DNA from 4 places in the Streptomyces sp. NPDC048419 genome. Region 2 is predicted to be linked to each of the others. Evidence: riboswitches for the same ligand, from Rfam matches in the RefSeq annotation. Region 2 holds a riboswitch; each other region holds the start of a gene.
What was found. A riboswitch is a leader RNA that binds a small molecule or an ion and turns the genes downstream of it on or off. The one in region 2 is predicted to bind cyclic di-AMP.
Positions count from the first base shown of each region.

Region 1: it holds a riboswitch for cyclic di-AMP, as region 2 does, so the genes downstream of both, ACGFYN_RS33625 (NlpC/P60 family protein) here and ACGFYN_RS23380 (transglycosylase SLT domain-containing protein) in region 2, are expected to answer to the same signal.
Region 3: it holds a riboswitch for cyclic di-AMP, as region 2 does, so the genes downstream of both, ACGFYN_RS16850 (M23 family metallopeptidase) here and ACGFYN_RS23380 (transglycosylase SLT domain-containing protein) in region 2, are expected to answer to the same signal.
Region 4: it holds a riboswitch for cyclic di-AMP, as region 2 does, so the genes downstream of both, ACGFYN_RS03450 (M23 family metallopeptidase) here and ACGFYN_RS23380 (transglycosylase SLT domain-containing protein) in region 2, are expected to answer to the same signal.

Region 1 is NZ_JBICXT010000020.1:39,352-43,553, forward strand. It holds gene ACGFYN_RS33620 (LuxR C-terminal-related transcriptional regulator) at 1-538, opposite strand, end outside; gene ACGFYN_RS33625 (NlpC/P60 family protein) at 723-2,366, opposite strand; cyclic di-AMP (ydaO/yuaA leader) riboswitch at 2,375-2,547, opposite strand; gene ACGFYN_RS33630 (DUF5997 family protein) at 2,738-3,142, opposite strand; gene ACGFYN_RS33635 (LysR family transcriptional regulator substrate-binding protein) at 3,201-3,962, shown strand; gene ACGFYN_RS33640 (hypothetical protein) at 4,035-4,202, shown strand, end outside.
Region 2 is NZ_JBICXT010000011.1:112,333-116,534, forward strand. It holds gene ACGFYN_RS23370 (CHRD domain-containing protein) at 1-136, opposite strand, end outside; gene ACGFYN_RS23375 (polyprenyl synthetase family protein) at 292-1,302, opposite strand; cyclic di-AMP (ydaO/yuaA leader) riboswitch at 2,010-2,215, shown strand; gene ACGFYN_RS23380 (transglycosylase SLT domain-containing protein) at 2,220-2,702, shown strand; gene ACGFYN_RS23385 (HAD family hydrolase) at 2,720-3,559, opposite strand; gene ACGFYN_RS23390 (NAD(P)-binding domain-containing protein) at 3,692-4,202, opposite strand, start outside.
Region 3 is NZ_JBICXT010000006.1:350,681-354,882, forward strand. It holds gene ACGFYN_RS16835 (MarR family winged helix-turn-helix transcriptional regulator) at 1-37, opposite strand, end outside; gene ACGFYN_RS16840 (dihydrofolate reductase family protein) at 104-1,237, shown strand; tRNA gene ACGFYN_RS16845 (tRNA-Met) at 1,287-1,360, shown strand; cyclic di-AMP (ydaO/yuaA leader) riboswitch at 1,681-1,838, shown strand; gene ACGFYN_RS16850 (M23 family metallopeptidase) at 1,850-2,875, shown strand; partial or broken gene ACGFYN_RS16855 (aldo/keto reductase) at 3,030-4,007, shown strand; gene ACGFYN_RS16860 (PrsW family intramembrane metalloprotease) at 4,027-4,202, opposite strand, start outside.
Region 4 is NZ_JBICXT010000001.1:795,268-799,469, forward strand. It holds gene ACGFYN_RS03440 (HPr family phosphocarrier protein) at 76-357, shown strand; gene ACGFYN_RS03445 (GntR family transcriptional regulator) at 520-1,215, opposite strand; gene ACGFYN_RS03450 (M23 family metallopeptidase) at 1,405-2,181, opposite strand; cyclic di-AMP (ydaO/yuaA leader) riboswitch at 2,194-2,357, opposite strand; gene ACGFYN_RS03455 (M16 family metallopeptidase) at 2,548-3,936, opposite strand; gene ACGFYN_RS03460 (M16 family metallopeptidase) at 3,933-4,202, opposite strand, start outside.

The sequences.
Region 1 (4,202 bases), on a different contig from region 2:
GTTCCCGAGCGGGGCCCGGCCCGGCCGACCGCTGCCAGCCTTCCAGGAGCTGCCGCTGCTGTTCGACCGCCGCCAGCAGCGGCTGCACCTGCTCGGCAGCTCGGACCTGGTCGTCGGTGAAGTCTCCGCCGGAGCGGTAGACCATGCATCCGGTGATCGGCGTCGTCGTCCGGGGCAGCGGAATCGCCAGCACATGGTCCGCGTCCAGTACGTCGCGGATCAGGCGGGCACTCGGGCTCGCCGACCAGGCGGAACCGGCGCTACGGCGCGCGGTGAGGGGCGTCCTGTCAGGTCCGGCGGCGTAGTGGTGCGAGAACGGATACCCCGCGCGCAGCAGGCCCAGATCGGCCTCCCCGAGCCCGTCGAACGCGGCGGCGACAGCGGGCGGCATGCCCACCGTGCCCTCGTCCTCGTTCCAGTCGTCGAGCTTGTACACCAGGGTCTCGCCGCCGCACACCCCCGGCAGCGCACTGGCCAGCAGCGGCCAAAGCCGCGCGGGATCACGTTCGTTGAGCGCGGCGACGGCCACCGTCAGCATGCGCTCGTGCGCCGAACCCCGCGCCTGTCCCACGTGCCTCTCCGCTCGTCCGCCGTCTACGCAGTTGTACCCATACCGGCGACACCCTGCGCTGCCCGAGACTGCAACGGGCAACCGCGACGATCTCAGATCCTCTCACCGTGCGGGCCGCCGGAGCGGGGGACCGGCGGCCCGCCGCATGTCTTTACGCGGGGCGCACGGCGATCCGTATGGCCGCCTCCCCGGCGTTGTGGATCGACTCCTCGCGGATGACCGAACCGGGGCCGGGCGCATGGATCATCATGCCGTTGCCTGTGTACAGGCCGACGTGGCTGAAGTTGTCGTGGAAGAAGATCAGGTCTCCGGGCCGGCTCTCGGCGAGCGGGATCACCGTGCCCGTGCTCGCCTGCTCGGACGTGCTCCGCGGCAACGCGACCCCGGCGGCCTTCCACGCGGCCTGGGTGAGACCCGCGTTGTCGTACGACTCCGGTCCCACCGCACCCCACAGGCACGGCCTGCCGATCTGCGCGCGGGCGAAGGCGACGGCCCGGTCCGCCTGGGTGCCGACGGGCGTCTCGACGGCGGGGATGCCGGTGTCGAGGACGCTGGGCTGCCCCATCCGCCAGTCCACGGCGGCCGGGATGCCGGTGTCCAGGACGGAGGGCTGCCCCATCCGCCAGTCCACGGCGGCCGGGATGCCGGTGTCCAGGACGGAGGGCTGCCGCATCCGCCAGTCCTCGGCGGCCGGTATGGCCGTGTCGAGCACGGTGGGCTGCCGCATCCGCCACTCCTCGGCGGCCGGTACGCCCGTGTCCAGGACGCTGGGCTGCCGCAGCCGTATGCGCCACGCCTCGTCGGACATGGCCGCGCCCGTGTCGAGCACGGTGGGCTGCCGCATCCGCCAGTCCTCGGCGGCGGGTACGCCCGTGTCGAGCACGGTGGGCTGCCGCATCCGCCAGTCCTCGGCGGCGGGTACGCCCGTGTCGAGCACGGTGGGCTGCCGCATCCGCCAGTCCTCGGCGGCGGGTACGCCCGTGTCCAGGACGCTGGGCTGCTGCATCCGCCACGCCTCCTCGGCGGCGCGGCGGGACTGCTCCGCCGGGTCCTGCCAGGTCGGGAGGGCCTGGGGCTGGGCGGCCGTCAGCGGGGCCACGGACGTCTGCCGGGCGGTGTACCGGTACAGCAGGTCGCTGGCCGCCGCGATCTTGCGCTGGTTGGCCTGCTTGGAGCGGCGCAGCACCACCTGCCTCGGCTCCTGCGGGGCCGCGGGCAGGACCGCGGTCTCCTGGCGCTGAGCCGGCACGGCGGGCAGCGCGGCCGTAGGTCCGGCCGTCAGCTCCGCCGCGGGACGCCGGCGGGGCTCCGCGGCGGGCAGTTCGAGCACGGGCCGGGCGGGCGCCTCCAGCTCACGGGCGGCTCCGGCGGCACGCGTCTCGGAGGGCCGCTCGGACGCCTTCGGGCGGGCCGGCGCGCTGCGCTGGGCGGACATCCGGTCCGTAGGCAGGATCGCCGGAACCGTCGGGCCCAGCGACGAACGTGCCCCCCGGAACCACTGCCGGGCGATGTTGTCCAGATCGGGATCCGAGGCCCGGCCACCGGCGGCGCGGCCCCGGGGCACCGACTGCGCCCGGGTGATGTTGTGAAGACCGGTGTCGCTCTCGGCCCGGTCGTACAGGCTGCTCACCCGCTGCTGGACGTCCTCGCGGCTGGGGCCCTCGTCCCCTGTGATCGGTGCGGCGTCGGCGGTCTGTGAGAACAGGGCCACCGAGGTGAGCGCAGCGGTCGCGAGAGCGGAGTTGCGCATTCCGGGGCCGAGGCCTCCGGGGCGCGACGATCGTTCCGGCGCCATGGGAGCCGTACTCCTTCCATCTCCGCCTACCGAGTTAGCTGTCGGGTTCGGGCGGTCGATCCGGAAGGTATGCCCTACGGCCGTTGCCCTGGTGGGCAGCTGGGCCGATTCACCCCATCGTTCGGTTGGGTCCCCGGCTCCGGCTGCCACGAGGGCGCACCGGACTCGGCGGAGGCCGCACGTCCCGGCGGGGCGCCGGAGGAACTCGTGTGGCCTACCGCCAAACTAGCCAACTTGTGCGGCTCGTGTGAAGGTTGAAGGGCGGAATGTCCGATACGCTTTTGTGACCTTCGTCGTGACGTTCCGTCAGATGCGTGCTTCGTGCACACAGCGGGTGTGGAAGGCGACGGTCCGTCGCGAACGGACGGGTGTCAGGACTGACCCGACTCGTTCCCGGCCGCCCGCTCGGCGTTGCGCTTCTTGATCCGCGCACCCTCCTTGCGGACCTCCACCTGGGTCGCGCGCTCCTTCTGCAGCCACTCGGGCTGCTCCTGCTTCAGGGCGTCGATCTGTTCGGTGGTGAGCGCCTCGGTGACGCCTCCGCGGGCGAGACCGGCGATGGAGACGCCCAGCTTCTCCGCGACCACCGGACGCGGATGGGGGCCGTTCGCCCGCAGCTCGCGCAGCCACGCGGGCGGGTCGGCCTGCAACTGGCCGAGCTCGGCCCGCGAGACAGTGCTCTCCCGGAACTCGGCGGGGGTGGCCTCGAGGTACACACCCAGCTTCTTCGCCGCGGTCGCGGGCTTCATCGTCTGGGTGTTCTGGTGCGACGTCATGTGGTCAAGGGTATCGAGCGGGAACGAAGGCGCCGACCACGGCCGGTAACCTTGCAGCGTGACAGGCTCGCAGACATCCCCCACGTTCCGGCTCGCGTACGTCCCGGGGGCGACGCCCGCCAAGTGGGCGCGGATCTGGAACGAACGCCTGCCCGAGATCCCGCTGACCCTCCTCGCCGTACCGGCCGCCGACGCCTTCGGGCTGCTGCGCGCCGGTGACGCCGACGCCGGACTCGTACGGCTGCCGGTGGACCGTACGTACTTCAGCGCCATCCCCCTCTACACCGAGACGACGGTCGTCGTCGTCCCCAAGGACCACCTGATCACGGCCGTGGACGAGGTGACCCTGGACGACCTCGAGGAGGAGGTCCTCTTCCACCCGCTGGACGACGTCTTCGAGTGGGACCGGCCGCCGGGCGAGGAGGCCTTCGAGCGGCCCGCCTCCACGGAGGACGCCGTCGAGCTCGTCGCTGCCGGTGTCGGTCTCCTGATCGTCCCCCAGTCGCTGGCGCGCCTGCACCACCGCAAGGACCTCGTGTACCGGCCGGTGATCGACGCCCCCCAGTCCGGCGTCGCCCTGGCCTGGCCCGAGGAGGCCACCACGGACCTGGTCGAGGACTTCATCGGCATCGTCCGCGGCCGTACGGTCAACAGCTCCCGCGGCCGCAAGGCGGACGCGCCGGAGGCGAAGGCGAAGACCGGCGCGAAGGCCGGTGACCGGCGCACTTCCACCGGCGCAAAAACGACGGCACGCAACCCCAGGGGCAAATCCGACGTCTCCAAGGGCGCCAAGCGCAGGAAGCCCCGCCGCCGGGCGTAGCCCTCGGGTGGGGTGGCGTGGCCCTGTGTCGCACGGGTCACCTTCACCCTCTCAGGGGGAGTCTTGCTTCGCATGGGGGAGCGCTGCGAGGACAGCGCCGCGGACGAGCTGCGTACCGCCGAGGTACGTGCCGACCAGCCGCACGCCGACGCACCGCCGGCCGTCCCGGCCGACCGCGGGGGGCGCGCGCGGCTGCGCGCGGCGCTGTGGCGGTCGGCGTCCTTCGTCGGGCGCACGCTG
Region 2 (4,202 bases):
CGTGCCCCGCGTGGTCGGCGCGGGTGCCTCCGGCGGCGAAGGCGGGAATCACCGCGGGGGCGACACCGCCGGCGGCGGCCACCGCGACAGCGGTGACGATCAGGCTCCTACGGCGCTTCGAGAACGTCGCATTCATGCCCATGATGATGTTTTCTCCCCGTAGACCGGCCGACACCCCCTGCGTCGGCCTTCTGTGTATGACTACGGAATGGATCTCAGATTGGACTCAGTCCAGAGTTGTGACCTGTCTCACGGTGCGGACGGACATCGCCTCGCGCTGCCAGGGCCGGCTCAGCCCGCCCGGTGCACCACCGCGTCGCACATCTCCATCAGCGCCAGCTTCGCGTCGCACTCCCTCAGCGGGGCCAGCGCCGCACGCGCGTCCTCGGCGTAGCGCACGGTGTCGCGGCGGGCCTGCTCCAGCGCGGGGTGCTCCCGCAGGCCGGCCAGCGCCTCCTCGAGCCGCGCGTCGTCGCTCAGATCGGAGTCCAGCAGCTCGCTCAGGGCGATGTCCTCGGCCAGCCCCAGCCGCGCCGCCCGCTCCCGCAGCCGCAGCACCGGAAGGGTGGGGATGCCCTCGCGGAGGTCGGTCCCCGGCGTCTTGCCGGACTCGCGCGACTCGGACGCGATGTCCAGCACGTCGTCCGCCAGCTGGAAGGCGACCCCGAGCCGCTCGCCGTACTGCGTCAGCACGTCCACGACCGTCTCGTCGGCGCCCGACATCATCGCCCCGAAGCGGCACGACACGGCCACCAGCGAGCCCGTCTTGCCGCCCAGCACGTCCAGGTAGTGGTCGACCGGGTCCCGCCCGTCCTGCGGCCCCGCGGTCTCCAGGATCTGCCCGGTGACCAACCGCTCGAACGCCTCGGCCTGCACCCGGACCGCCTCGGGCCCGAGGTCGGCCAGGATGTGCGAGGCGCGCGCGAACAGGAAGTCGCCGGTGAGGACCGCGACCGAGTTGCCCCAGCGGGCGTTGGCGCTGTCCACGCCGCGCCGCACCGCGGCCTCGTCCATCACGTCGTCGTGGTACAGCGTCGCCAGGTGGGTCAGCTCCACCACCACGGCCGAGGGCACGACACCCGGCGCGTACGGGTCGCCGAACTGCGCGGCGAGCATCACCAGCAGGGGACGGAACCGCTTGCCACCCGCCCGCACCAGATGCTGGGCGGCCTCCGTGATGAAGGGGACCTCACTCTTGGTGGCTTCGAGCAAACCCTCCTCGACAGCCGCCAATCCGGCTTGGACATCGGCTTCCAGAGCCTGGTCCCGCACGCTCAGCCCGAACGGCCCGACGACGGTCACGAGGGGTCTCCTGTCTGCTGGTGTCTACCTGCGGTTCACGCGGTTTGTCGATAGGTCGCTGACATCACTCAAGTCAGCGTATCCGGTCACCTTTCGATCACCCATGCCGCCCACCCGTCCACCACGGGCGGTATCGGATCACGACCAGTATGTTTTTGATCGCCTCATATGAGCGGATATCTATCGACTTGTCTACCGGCGCATCGGCCGGCCCGGCGGGAGGCGGCGGCCCGTGTCCCGAGGGCTCTCGTGACATCACTCCTCCAGAGGACGACCGCCCTGAGAACGATCTGCACCACATGAGAGGTTCCGTCCCGGCCGACATATGGCCGAGCGGCTTGGGATCGACGGCCATATTTCGTCCCTTTTCACATTCAATGAGGCGATCTGCGCCGAGGTCGAAGACGCCGAAACGATGGCCCGCCACCCGACTTGAGGACGCCGGGATCCCACGGGCGGCTGGTTGAACATGAGTTGGGCTCATTGCCCGATTTGCCTCCCTTATGGACGCCAGTGAGTTGGGTCACGTCGGCCCCTGATCCGACGGTCATTCAGCTACCCCCGTTCTTCCGTCGCCCACACACCAGTTGAGGATTGGCGGCAGCAAAGGATCAAGCGCCCCATAAGCCTCAGACCAAGGTCAATAGGCATGGTCTGTGAATCCGGCACTTGTTCCGGACATGTGCTCTCGCATACGTTCCCGGCCAGTCGGGCAGACGCCGAATCCTGCCGCAGCCCGGCCGACCCATCGACGAACTCACTCGCACGGCAGGAGCGGGGGACCCAGGTAAGTCGCCGGACCGGGCACCGTCCCGGACCGGCTCGGGGTGAAGCCGCGCCGCCGCAAGGCCGCGCGGCCGGGCAGCTCCCGCCCGAACCCGACAGCTCACCTCGCAGGCGCCGGAGAGGAACCCCCCATGTCTGCTGCCGCTCAGCATCGCCGTCCCAAGAACTCCCGCCTCGCCCGCAAGCTCGCCGTGGTCGGCACCGGTGCCGCCGTTCTCGCCCTGCCGGTCCTCGGCGCGACCAGCGCCTCGGCTGCCACGCCGACGACGCTCACCGCGACCTCCATGGGCTACACCGACAACCTCGACGGCTGGATCCGGGCCTCGCTGCAGGTCATGTCGCAGCAGGGCATCCCCGGCTCGTACGACGGCATCTACCGCAACATCATGCGCGAGTCCTCGGGCAACCCCGCCGCCATCAACAACTGGGACTCGAACGCGATCGCCGGCACGCCCTCCAAGGGTCTGCTCCAGGTCATCGACCCGACCTTCCTCGCCTACCACGTGCCCGGCACGCAGCTGAACCCGTACGACCCGGTCGCCAACATCACCGCCGCCTGCAAGTACGCGGCCGCGCGCTACGGGTCGATCGACAACGTCTACGGCGCCTACTAGGACCTGCCGAAAAGGCCCTAGAGCTCACCCGTCCCGCTGAGCTCCTCCACCCTGAAGAACAGTCGCTCGAGGACGACGGCGATGCCGTCGTCCTCGTTCGACAAGGTGATCTCGTCGGCCACGGCCTTGAGTTCGGGATGGGCGTTGGCCATGGCGACGCCGTGCGCCGCCCAGTCGAACATGGGGATGTCGTTGGGCATGTCGCCGAAGGCGATGGTCTCCCGCGGCCCGAGCCCCAGGTGCGCGGCGGCCAGGGCGAGGCCCGTCGCCTTGGTGATGCCGCATGGCTGGAGTTCGACGGTTCCGGGTCCCGACATGGTGACGGTGGCCAGCGAACCCACCACCGAGCGCGCCGTCGACGCCAACTCGTCGTCGGACAGGTCGGGATGGCGCAGCAGCACCTTGCTGATGGGCGCGCACCACAGGTCGTCGCGCCGGTCGACCCGTACGGCCGGCAGCGTGGGGTGCGGCATCAGATAGCCGGGCTCGATGAGCGTGAGTCCCTCCACTCCGTCCTGGTCGACGGCCGCGTACACCTGGCCCACCTCGGCCTCGATCTTGCCGAGGGCGGTCTCGGCCAGTTCCCGGTCCAAGGTGACGGACCACAGCAGACGGTCCGCGCCGGCGTCGTACACCTGCGCGCCCTGTCCGCACACCGCGAGCCCCGTGCTGCCCAGGTCGTCGAGGAGCGGCCGCACTCTGGGGGCCGGCCGGCCCGTCACGACCAGGTGCCGGGCGCCGGCCCCGGCCACCCGCGCGAGTGCGGCGAGGGACCGGTCGGACAGCGTGTCGTCGCCTCTGAGCAGCGTGCCGTCCAGGTCGGTGGCGATGAGTGAATATGCGGTGGGTGCGGCCATGATCAGAGAATACGGACCGGACGCGCCGCCGACTCATCGCGAACCGGACGACCACGGTGCCCACCGCGCCCTCCGCCCAACTCCCTTGCCTCCGCCGGTCCTTCACTCCTGCCCGGTACTCCGGGCCCCGGTCTAACCATGAGCTGCCGCCAGGTGCGCGGCCAGCCTCGGCGAGGCGAACTCCGTGCCGCACACGAAACGCATCACCGGTCCGTACGACGCCGCCGCCGGCAGGCCCGTGAAGTACAGACCCGGGACCGAGGAGACGTATCCCGCGCCCAGTCTGGGCGTGCCCCGGCTCACCGCCAGCCGGGTGCGCAGCTCGTGGCCGAGGAAGTCCATCGCCGCGATGTCCACCCGGTAGCCGGTGGCCGCGATCACGTGGTCCGCGGCCAGCTCCTGGGTGCGGCCCGCGTGCGTGCGGGCCGTCAGCCTCGGGCTGCCGTCGGACGCGTCCGCCCGCACGATCCGGTCGACCTCGCTGACCTGCACCTTCCCCTCGAAACGGTCGCGCAGCCAGCATGCGCCGAGCGGACCGAGGACGCGGCGCACCAGGTAGTGGCGGGCCCCGGCCGGGAGGTAGCGGTAGGGGTGCGGGTAGTAGCTGAGGGCCCACAGGGACCAGGCGCGGCCGAAGGGCGAC
Region 3 (4,202 bases), on a different contig from region 2:
CGCGCTGCTCCTTCTCCGTGAGCCAGCGAGTCGTCATGCGTGCAGTGTAAGTTTGTTTCAAACTTTAACCAAGCCTGCCCGCCGCCGAGAGTGAGCGCGTCCGATGCCGTACCCCCACGTCCTGCTGTCCGCAGCCGTCTCCCTCGACGGCTACCTCGACGACACCGGCCCCGAACGCCTCCTGCTCTCCGGCCCCGCCGACTTCGACCGCGTGGACGAGGTGCGGGCCTCGGTCGACGCGATCCTCGTCGGCGCCGGCACCATCCGCGCCGACAACCCGCGGCTGCTGGTCAACTCGCCGCAGCGCAGGGCCGCCCGGGTGGCCGCCGGCCGGCCCGAGTACCCCCTCAAGGTCACCGTCAGCGGCTCCGGCGAACTGGACCCGGACGCCAAGTTCTGGCACACCGGCGGCGACAAGCTCCTCGTCACGACCGACAAGGGGGCCCAGCGGGCCCGCGCGCTCGGCCTCGCCGCCGACGTCGTCGCGCTCGGCCCCGACCTCGACTGGCGCACGCTCCTCGCGCATCTGCACGGCGAACGCGGCGTACGGCGCCTGATGGTCGAGGGCGGCGGCACGATCCACACCCAGCTGCTCCAGCAGGGCCTCGCCGACGAACTCCAGCTCGTCCTCGCCCCGCTCTTCGTGGGCGACCCGGACGCGCCCCGCCTCTTCGGCCCCGGCGCCTACCAGGGCGGCCGGCTGCGCCTGACGGAGACCCGGCGGATCGAGGACGTCGTCCTCATGCGCTACGAGCCCACCGCCCCCGGCGCCGGCCCCCTGCCCACCGCCGCCGACCACCACTGGCTGGCCCTCGCCTGCGAGCTGGCGGCGCTGTGCCCGCCCTCCCGCACGGCCTTCAGCGTGGGCGCGGTGATCGTCGCCGCCGACGGCACGGAACTCGCCCGCGGGCACTCGCGCGAGGACGGCGACCCCGTCGTGCACGCCGAGGAGGCGGCCCTGGTCAAGCTCGACCAGGCCGATCCGAGGCTGGCGTCGGCCACGGTCTACAGCAGCCTGGAGCCCTGCACCCACCGCGCGTCCCGGCCGAAGCCGTGCGCCCGGCTGATCCTCGACGCGGGCGTAGGGCGGGTGGTCACGGCCTGGCGGGAGCCCGACACCTTCGTCGCGGACGCGGACGGCAGCGGCCTGCTGGCGGCCGAGGGCGTGGAGGTGGTCGTGCTGGAGGAACACGAGGAGCAGGCCAAGGCGCCGAACCGCCATCTGCCGGGCTTCTGAGCCGTGGCGTCGACGACCCCGCGGATGGCGTATGCTGGTGTCACACCGACGCGGGGTGGAGCAGCTCGGTAGCTCGCTGGGCTCATAACCCAGAGGTCGCAGGTTCAAATCCTGTCCCCGCTACTCAAGGCTCAGGGCCGGAATCCGGAAACGGATTCCGGCCCTGAGTGTTTCCCGCCCAGGAGTGTCCTTCGGGATGCCGGCACAGGGGCTCGTCACATGTGGTGACCGGGCGACCGCTTTCCGCATAACGACTGACACACCGTCAGAACGGGCGGGGTTTACGGGGTGAGGTCAACTCGCCCGTTTTTCGCCTCTCTTGGTCCGTACGTCCAGGCCAAGAAGCATTAATGATCAAGCAGAACAGCTTGGAATCAGCACCCCGCGTCTATTAACGTTCGATAACGCAGCGCGGTCGTCCCAGCCGTCACAAGAGTCGGCTCCGTGCGCACGCGCCGAATCCCGCAAGGGAACCGGGGAACCACCACCCAGGGGTGAATCGCATGGATACCGCCGTGGAGGCACGGCTGGTATACGCGCGTAGGAGACCTTCCTGCTCCGAACCCGTCAGCTAACCCGGTAGGCGAGAAGGAAGGAAAGGAGCGCGCCCACGTGGCGTCCAACCCGCCTGCCCCGGCAGCACCGTTCGTGCCGAGCACCGAGCCCTTCGGCTTCCCCGGTCCCCGTTCCGACGAGGGTCCGTGGGAGGAGTGGAACCCCACCGAGGAGTCCCTCCAGCCGGTCCGCGGCCGGCACCGTGTCGCCAAGCAGCGCGGCGGTGGACTCGCCCGCAGCTCCACGGTCCTCGGCGTCGGCGTCATAGCCGCCGTCGGCGCGGGCGGCATGGCCAGCGCCAACACCGGCAAGCCGCCGGTTTCCATCTCCATGCCCGACCTGGGCTCCGTGGGCCACATGTTCGGCGGCTCCACCGAGACACCCAAGGGCTCGGCCACCGCGCTCAGCACTGTCGGGGTGACCACCAAGGACACCGACCAGGGCGCCAAGGACGCCGGTCAGGCGCTGCGCGACCGCATCATGGCGCAGGCCGAGAGCCAGCAGGTGCAGGTCGACAGCAAGGCCCGGTCCGTCACCGAGGCGGCCATCGCCAAGCAGGCCGGCGACGCCGCCGAGAAGGCGGAGAAGGAGGCCGCGGCCAAGGCCGCCGCCGCCAAGGAGAAGGCCGAGGCGAAGGCCAAGAAGGCGGCCGAGGCCGCGCGTCTGGCCGAACTGGCCAAGCAGTACAAGCTTCCGGTCGTGTCCTACACGATCACCGGCACCTTCGGGCAGCCCGGCTCCATGTGGTCCTCCGGCTACCACACGGGCCTCGACTTCGCCGCCCCCACGGGCACGCCCATCAAGGCCGTCCACAGCGGCAAGGTGACCGAGGCCGGCTGGGCCGGGGCCTACGGCTACCGCACGATCATGACCCTCGACGACGGCACGGAGCTGTGGTTCTGCCACCAGTCGTCGATCAGCGTGAGCGTGGGCCAGCAGGTCAGCACGGGCGAGGTCATCGGCCGGATCGGCGCCACCGGCAATGTGACCGGGCCGCACCTGCACCTCGAGGTCCACCCGAACGGCCAGGCCGAGGGCATCGACCCGATGACGTGGCTGCGCGGCAAGGGCCTCACCCCCTGATCCACGCCCGGACCCCGGTGGTCCTGGCGGCCTCCCCCCGACGTCAGGGCTGCCGGCGGACGTGCGCGCGTCCGCCGGTCGCACGCTCCGTGTTCACGTGATCTTTGCGGCGCCGACGGAATGGGCCGCTCCGGCGCATTCGTTGGCGTAAGGCATGACGTCCCCTACTCTGCGCCGGCTCGGCTCCTCCGGCCTCGAGGTCTTCCCGCGCTGCCTCGGCGGCAACGTCTTCGGCTGGACCGCCGACGAGGCCACGTCCTGCTCGACGCCTACGCGGCCGCCGGCGGCAACTTCCTCGACACCGCCGACTCCTACTCGGCGTGGATCGACGGCAACCAGGGCGGCGAGTCCGAGACGATCATCGGGTGGGGGTCCCCCCGCTCGAGCGGAGCCGAGAGTGCGGGAGGGGCAGGGCGCGCGGCAACCGCGACGACGTGGTCATCGCGACCAAGGTCAGCGGGCACCCCGAGTTCCCGGGCCTGACGGCCGCCAACATCAAGGCCGCCGCGGACGCCTCCCCGCGCCGCCTGGACACCGATCACATCGACCTCTACTACACGCACTTCGACAAGCCGGAGGTGCCGGTCGAGGAGATCGTCGGCGCACTCGACGAACTGGTGCGGGCCGGCAAGATGCGGCACATCGCCGCCTCCCACATCTCGGCCGACCGGCTGCGCGCGTCGCTGGACTTCTCCGACCGCGAGGGCCTGGCCAAGTACGTGGCATTGCAGCCCCACTACAACCTGGTCCCACGCGACACCTACGAGGGCGAGCTCCAGGACGTGGCAGCGCGCTACGGCCTCGCGGCCGTCCCGTACTACGCCCTCGCCGCGGGCTTCCTCACCGGCAAGTACCGGCCCGGCACCCGGTCGACGGCGCCCGGGCGGGCCGGGTGGCGCAGTACCTGGGCAGCGAGCGGGGGCAGCGGGTCCTGACGGCGCTCGACGAGATCGCCCGCGCGCACGACGCCCAGGTGCCCGCGGTCGCCCTGGCCTGGCTCACCGCTCAGCCGACGGTCGCCGCACCGATCGCGTCCGCCCGCACGGTGGAGCAGCTGCCGGCGCTGCTGGAGGTGGGGGAGCTGACCCTCACGGAGGCGGAGGTCGCGCGGCTGACGAAGGCGTCGGCCTGATCACACGGGCGGGCGGACCCTACGACTGGTACGGGTTGTACGCGGGGTTCGGTATCGCGGGGTATCCGTACACCCCGTACACCGGCCAGGGCGGCGCGACCACGGGGACCGCGGGCGCCGTCGCGCGCGCCGCGTAGTCCAGCGCCGGACGCGACACCTCGCGCCGCCGCCACAGCTCGTACAGCAACTCCCGTT
Region 4 (4,202 bases), on a different contig from region 2:
AAGGACCGCTCCGGACATGCTTCACGTTGTGGGAAACTGGTCTAGACAACCCTGAACACCGAAGGGCAGCATCACATGGCTGAGCGCCGCGTCAACGTCGGCTGGGCCGAGGGCCTCCACGCCCGCCCCGCTTCCATCTTCGTCCGGGCCGCCACGGCCGCAGGTATCCCGGTGACGATCGCCAAGGCCGACGGCAACGCCGTCAACGCGGCCTCCATGCTGGCCGTCCTGGGCCTCGGCGCCCAGGGTGGCGAGGAGATCGTCCTCGCCTCCGGCGCCGAGGGCGCCGACGCGGCCCTCGACCGACTGGCGAAGCTGGTCTCCGAAGGCCTCGAGGAACTCCCCGAGACCGTCTGATCACGGCACCACCGAAGGGCTCGTCCGAATTACCGGGCGAGCCCTTCGCATTTCCTCCGCAAGGGAGGCAGAAATTCCGATCAACACCAGTGGAATTCCCGGCCGCGGGCAGCGGAAACAACCCCCCGGCCAATTCCGCCCTCTTTGTATACGGCGCGCATGTTAATGCCGCGGGCCCGTCACGTTTACGGCATGTTGCGAGGTCCTCACACGGTCGGTGCGACCGCCGCCGAGGGCGAACCGCGGCCGGTGCACCGCACCGGAGCGCTCGGCGTGCAGGGTCGTGACCGCACGCGCGCGCTCGCTGTCGCCGCGGGCCACGGCGTCGACGATCGCGCCGTGCTCCGCCCAGGACTCCACGGGGCTGGCGGGCGCCTCCACGGCGTACATCCAGGCGATCTTGTGCCGCAGCTGGGTCAGCATCGAGGTCAGCGCGGGACTGCCGGAGGCCTGGGCGAGCGTCTCGTGGAACCAGCCCTCCAGGGAGCGCAGATCCTCGCTGTTGCCGCGCCTGGCCCGCTCCTGCCCCAGCCTGACCAGGCCGCGCAGGACCTTGAGATGGGCCTCGGTGCGCCGCTGCGCGGCACGGGAGGCGGCGAGCGGCTCCAGGAGCACGCGCATCTCCAGCAGGTCGGCGGCCTCCTGCTCGTTGGGTTCCGCCACGCACGCGCCCGCGTGCCGCCGGGTCACCACGAAGCCCTCCGCCTCCAGGGTGCGCAGCGCCTCACGCACGGGGACGCGCGAGACGCCGTAGCGGCGGGCGAGTAGTTCCTCGGTGAGCCGGCCGCCGCGCTCGTAGACACCCGCGACGATGTCGTCCCGGATCGCCGTGCACACCGAGTGCGCCGGAATACGCATGACGGACCTCCGACTTAATCCCCGCGAAACGCCGATGATTGACGTGCGTTCCGGTGACTCTATTGCACCGGGCCGGAATTTCCGACGGCGGTCCGGAATCCATGCATATTTTTTGGACACGGGGCCGGTGAAACACCGAAAGGCCCCGGCTCGGGAGCCGGGGCCTCGGGGAGATCGCGCGGTGGTGCGTCAGACGTCGACGCCGTGCGAGCGCAGGTAGGCGACGGGGTCGATGTCCGAGCCGTACTCGGGCGTCGTGCGGGCCTCGAAGTGCAGGTGCGGTCCGGTGGTGTTGCCGGTGGAACCGGAGAGACCTATCTGCTGCCCCGGGGTGACCGTCTGGCCCACCGAGACACCGATGGACGACAGGTGGCCGTACTGGGTGTACGTGCCGTCGTGCATCTTGATGACAATCTGGTTGCCGTAGGCGCCGCCCCAGCCGGTCTGGACGACGGTGCCGGCACCGACGGCGTGGACGGTCGTGCCGCTGGCGGCGTGGAAGTCGATGCCCGTGTGGCTGCCGGAGGACCACAGGGAGCCGCCGGTCTTGTAGCCCGTCGAGACGTACGAGTTCGATATCGGGGCGACGAAGCCGTTCAGGCGCCTGCGCTCGGCGGCACGGGCAGCGCGCTGCTTGGCCTCGTGCTCCGCCTTGGCCTTCGCGGCGGCCTTCAGACGCGCGGCCTCCTCGGCGGCCTTCTTGCGGGCGGCCTCCTCGGCGGCGTTCTTCTGGGCCTCGGCCTGGGCGTCGATCTTCGCTGCGATCGTGTTGCCGATGGTGATGACGGGGTTGAGGCCGGTCTGCTCGACGGAGTTCTCGGCAGAGTTCTCCGCGGCGAACGAGGGGGCGGCGAGACCGCCGACGATGCCGGTGGTGGCGAGGGCCGCGACGCCGGCCGCCTGGACGGTGCCGCGCTTGATCCTGCTGGGACGACGGTGCTTCCCGGTGGCGCAGATGAACGCCATGAACTGGCTGGTCCTTTCCTTCCCTCTCGCCTACCGGGTTAGCTGACGGGTTCGGAGCAGGAAGGTCTCCTACGGACCCCCTCGCTTGCGCGCGGGCGTCCGATTCACCCCAGGGACTGCGGTGGGTCCCCGGCTCCCCTGGCTTGCGCCGTACGGGGACTCGGCGATGACTGTCCGGTGCCGCGGGCGCGGCGCACTGCCTGACGAACAGCCCGGACGACGCTAGGCAGAGCGGTCTTCAATTCCCAAACGGAACTCGGCTTTTGTAGCGCATCCCACAGGGCAGACAGGCAACTCTCCCTCAATTCGGACATACAAGGGCCCTGGTGACTCATCGGTCACCAGGGCCCTCACGCGCGCGTGTCCCTACTCCGCGGACACCACGGTGACTTCGCCGATGCCCAGAGCCTCGACGGGCTCCTTGATCTGGGCCGCGTCACCGACGAGGACCGTCACCAGGCGGTCCATCGGGAAGGCGTTCACGGCGGCCGCGGTGGCCTCCACCGTGCCGGTGGCGGCGAGCTGCTGATACAGCGTCGCCTGGTAGTCGTCCGGCAGGTGCTGCTCGACCTGGTCGGCCAGCGTGCTCGCCACGGCCGCGGCGGTCTCGTACTTGAGCGGCGCCACCCCGACGAGGTTCTGCACGGCGACGTCACGCTCGGCGTCGGTCAGGCCGCCCTCGGCCAGCGTGCGCAGCACCGCCCACAGATCCCCGAGCGCCGGGCCCGTGTTGGGCGTGTCGACGGAGCCGCTGATGGCGAGCATCGCTGCGCCCGTGCCGTCCGGGGCGGACCTGAGGACCTGGCCGAACGCGCGCACACCGTAGGTGTAGCCCTTCTCCTCGCGCAGGACGCGGTCCAGGCGGGAGGTGAGGGTGCCACCCAGGCAGTACGTGCCGAGCACCTGCGCGGGCCAGACGCGGTCGTGCCGGTCGGCGCCGACGCGGCCGATGAGCAACTGGGTCTGGACGGCGCCGGGGCGGTCCACGATGACCACGCGCCCGGTGTCGTCGGCGGTCACCGGCGGTACCGGACGGGGCTCGGCCGGGGTGCCCGTCCAGGCGCCCAGGGTGTCCCCGAGCAGGGCGTCCAGGTCGATGCCGGTCAGGTCGCCGACGACCACGGTGGTGGCGGTGGCGGGCCGGACATGGCGGTCGTAGAAGGCGCGTACGGCCGCGGCGTCGATCTTCTCGACCGTCTCCTCGGTGCCCTGGCGCGGTCGCGACATGCGCGAAGTCGCCGGGAACAGCTCCTTGGAGAGTTCCTTGGCGGCACGGCGGGAGGGGTTGGCCAGCTCGTGCGGGATCTCGTCCAGACGGTTGCGGACCAGCCGCTCCACCTCGCTGTCGGCGAACGCGGGCGCCCTGAGGGCGTCGGACATCAGACCGAGCGCCTTGGCCAGGCGGGAGACCGGGACTTCGAGGCTCAGACGGACGCCCGGGTGATCGGCGTGCGCGTCGAGGGTGGCGCCGCAGCGCTCCAGCTCGGCGGCGAACTCCTCGGCGGAGTGCTTGTCGGTGCCCTCCGAGAAGGCCCGCGCCATGATCGTGGCGACGCCCTCGACGGCGGCCGGCTCGGCCTCCAGGGGCGCGTCCAGGGACACCTCCACCGCGACGACCTGCTGGCCGGGGCGGTGGCAGCGCAGAACGGTCATGCCGTTGCCGAGCGCGCCGCGCTCGGGGGCCGGGAACGCCCAGGGCCTGGCCTCGCCGGCCTGGGGCTGCGGGTGGAACTCCATCGTGGCGAGCTCGCTCACTTGGCCGCCTCCTCGTTGTCGTCGCCGGCCTCGACCGTGGCCTCGGCCTCGGGGTCTTCTGGGGGATTCGCGTCCTGGGCGGCCTCGGCCGAGACGGGCTCGTAGACGAGCACCGCGCGGTTGTCGGGGCGCAGGCGGGCCTTGGCGACCTCCTGGACCTCCTCGGGCGTCACCTCCAGGACGCGCTGCACGGCGGTCAGGGCGAGCTGCGGGTCGCCGAACAGGACGGCGAACCGGCACAGTTCGTCGGCGCGGCCCGCGACCGT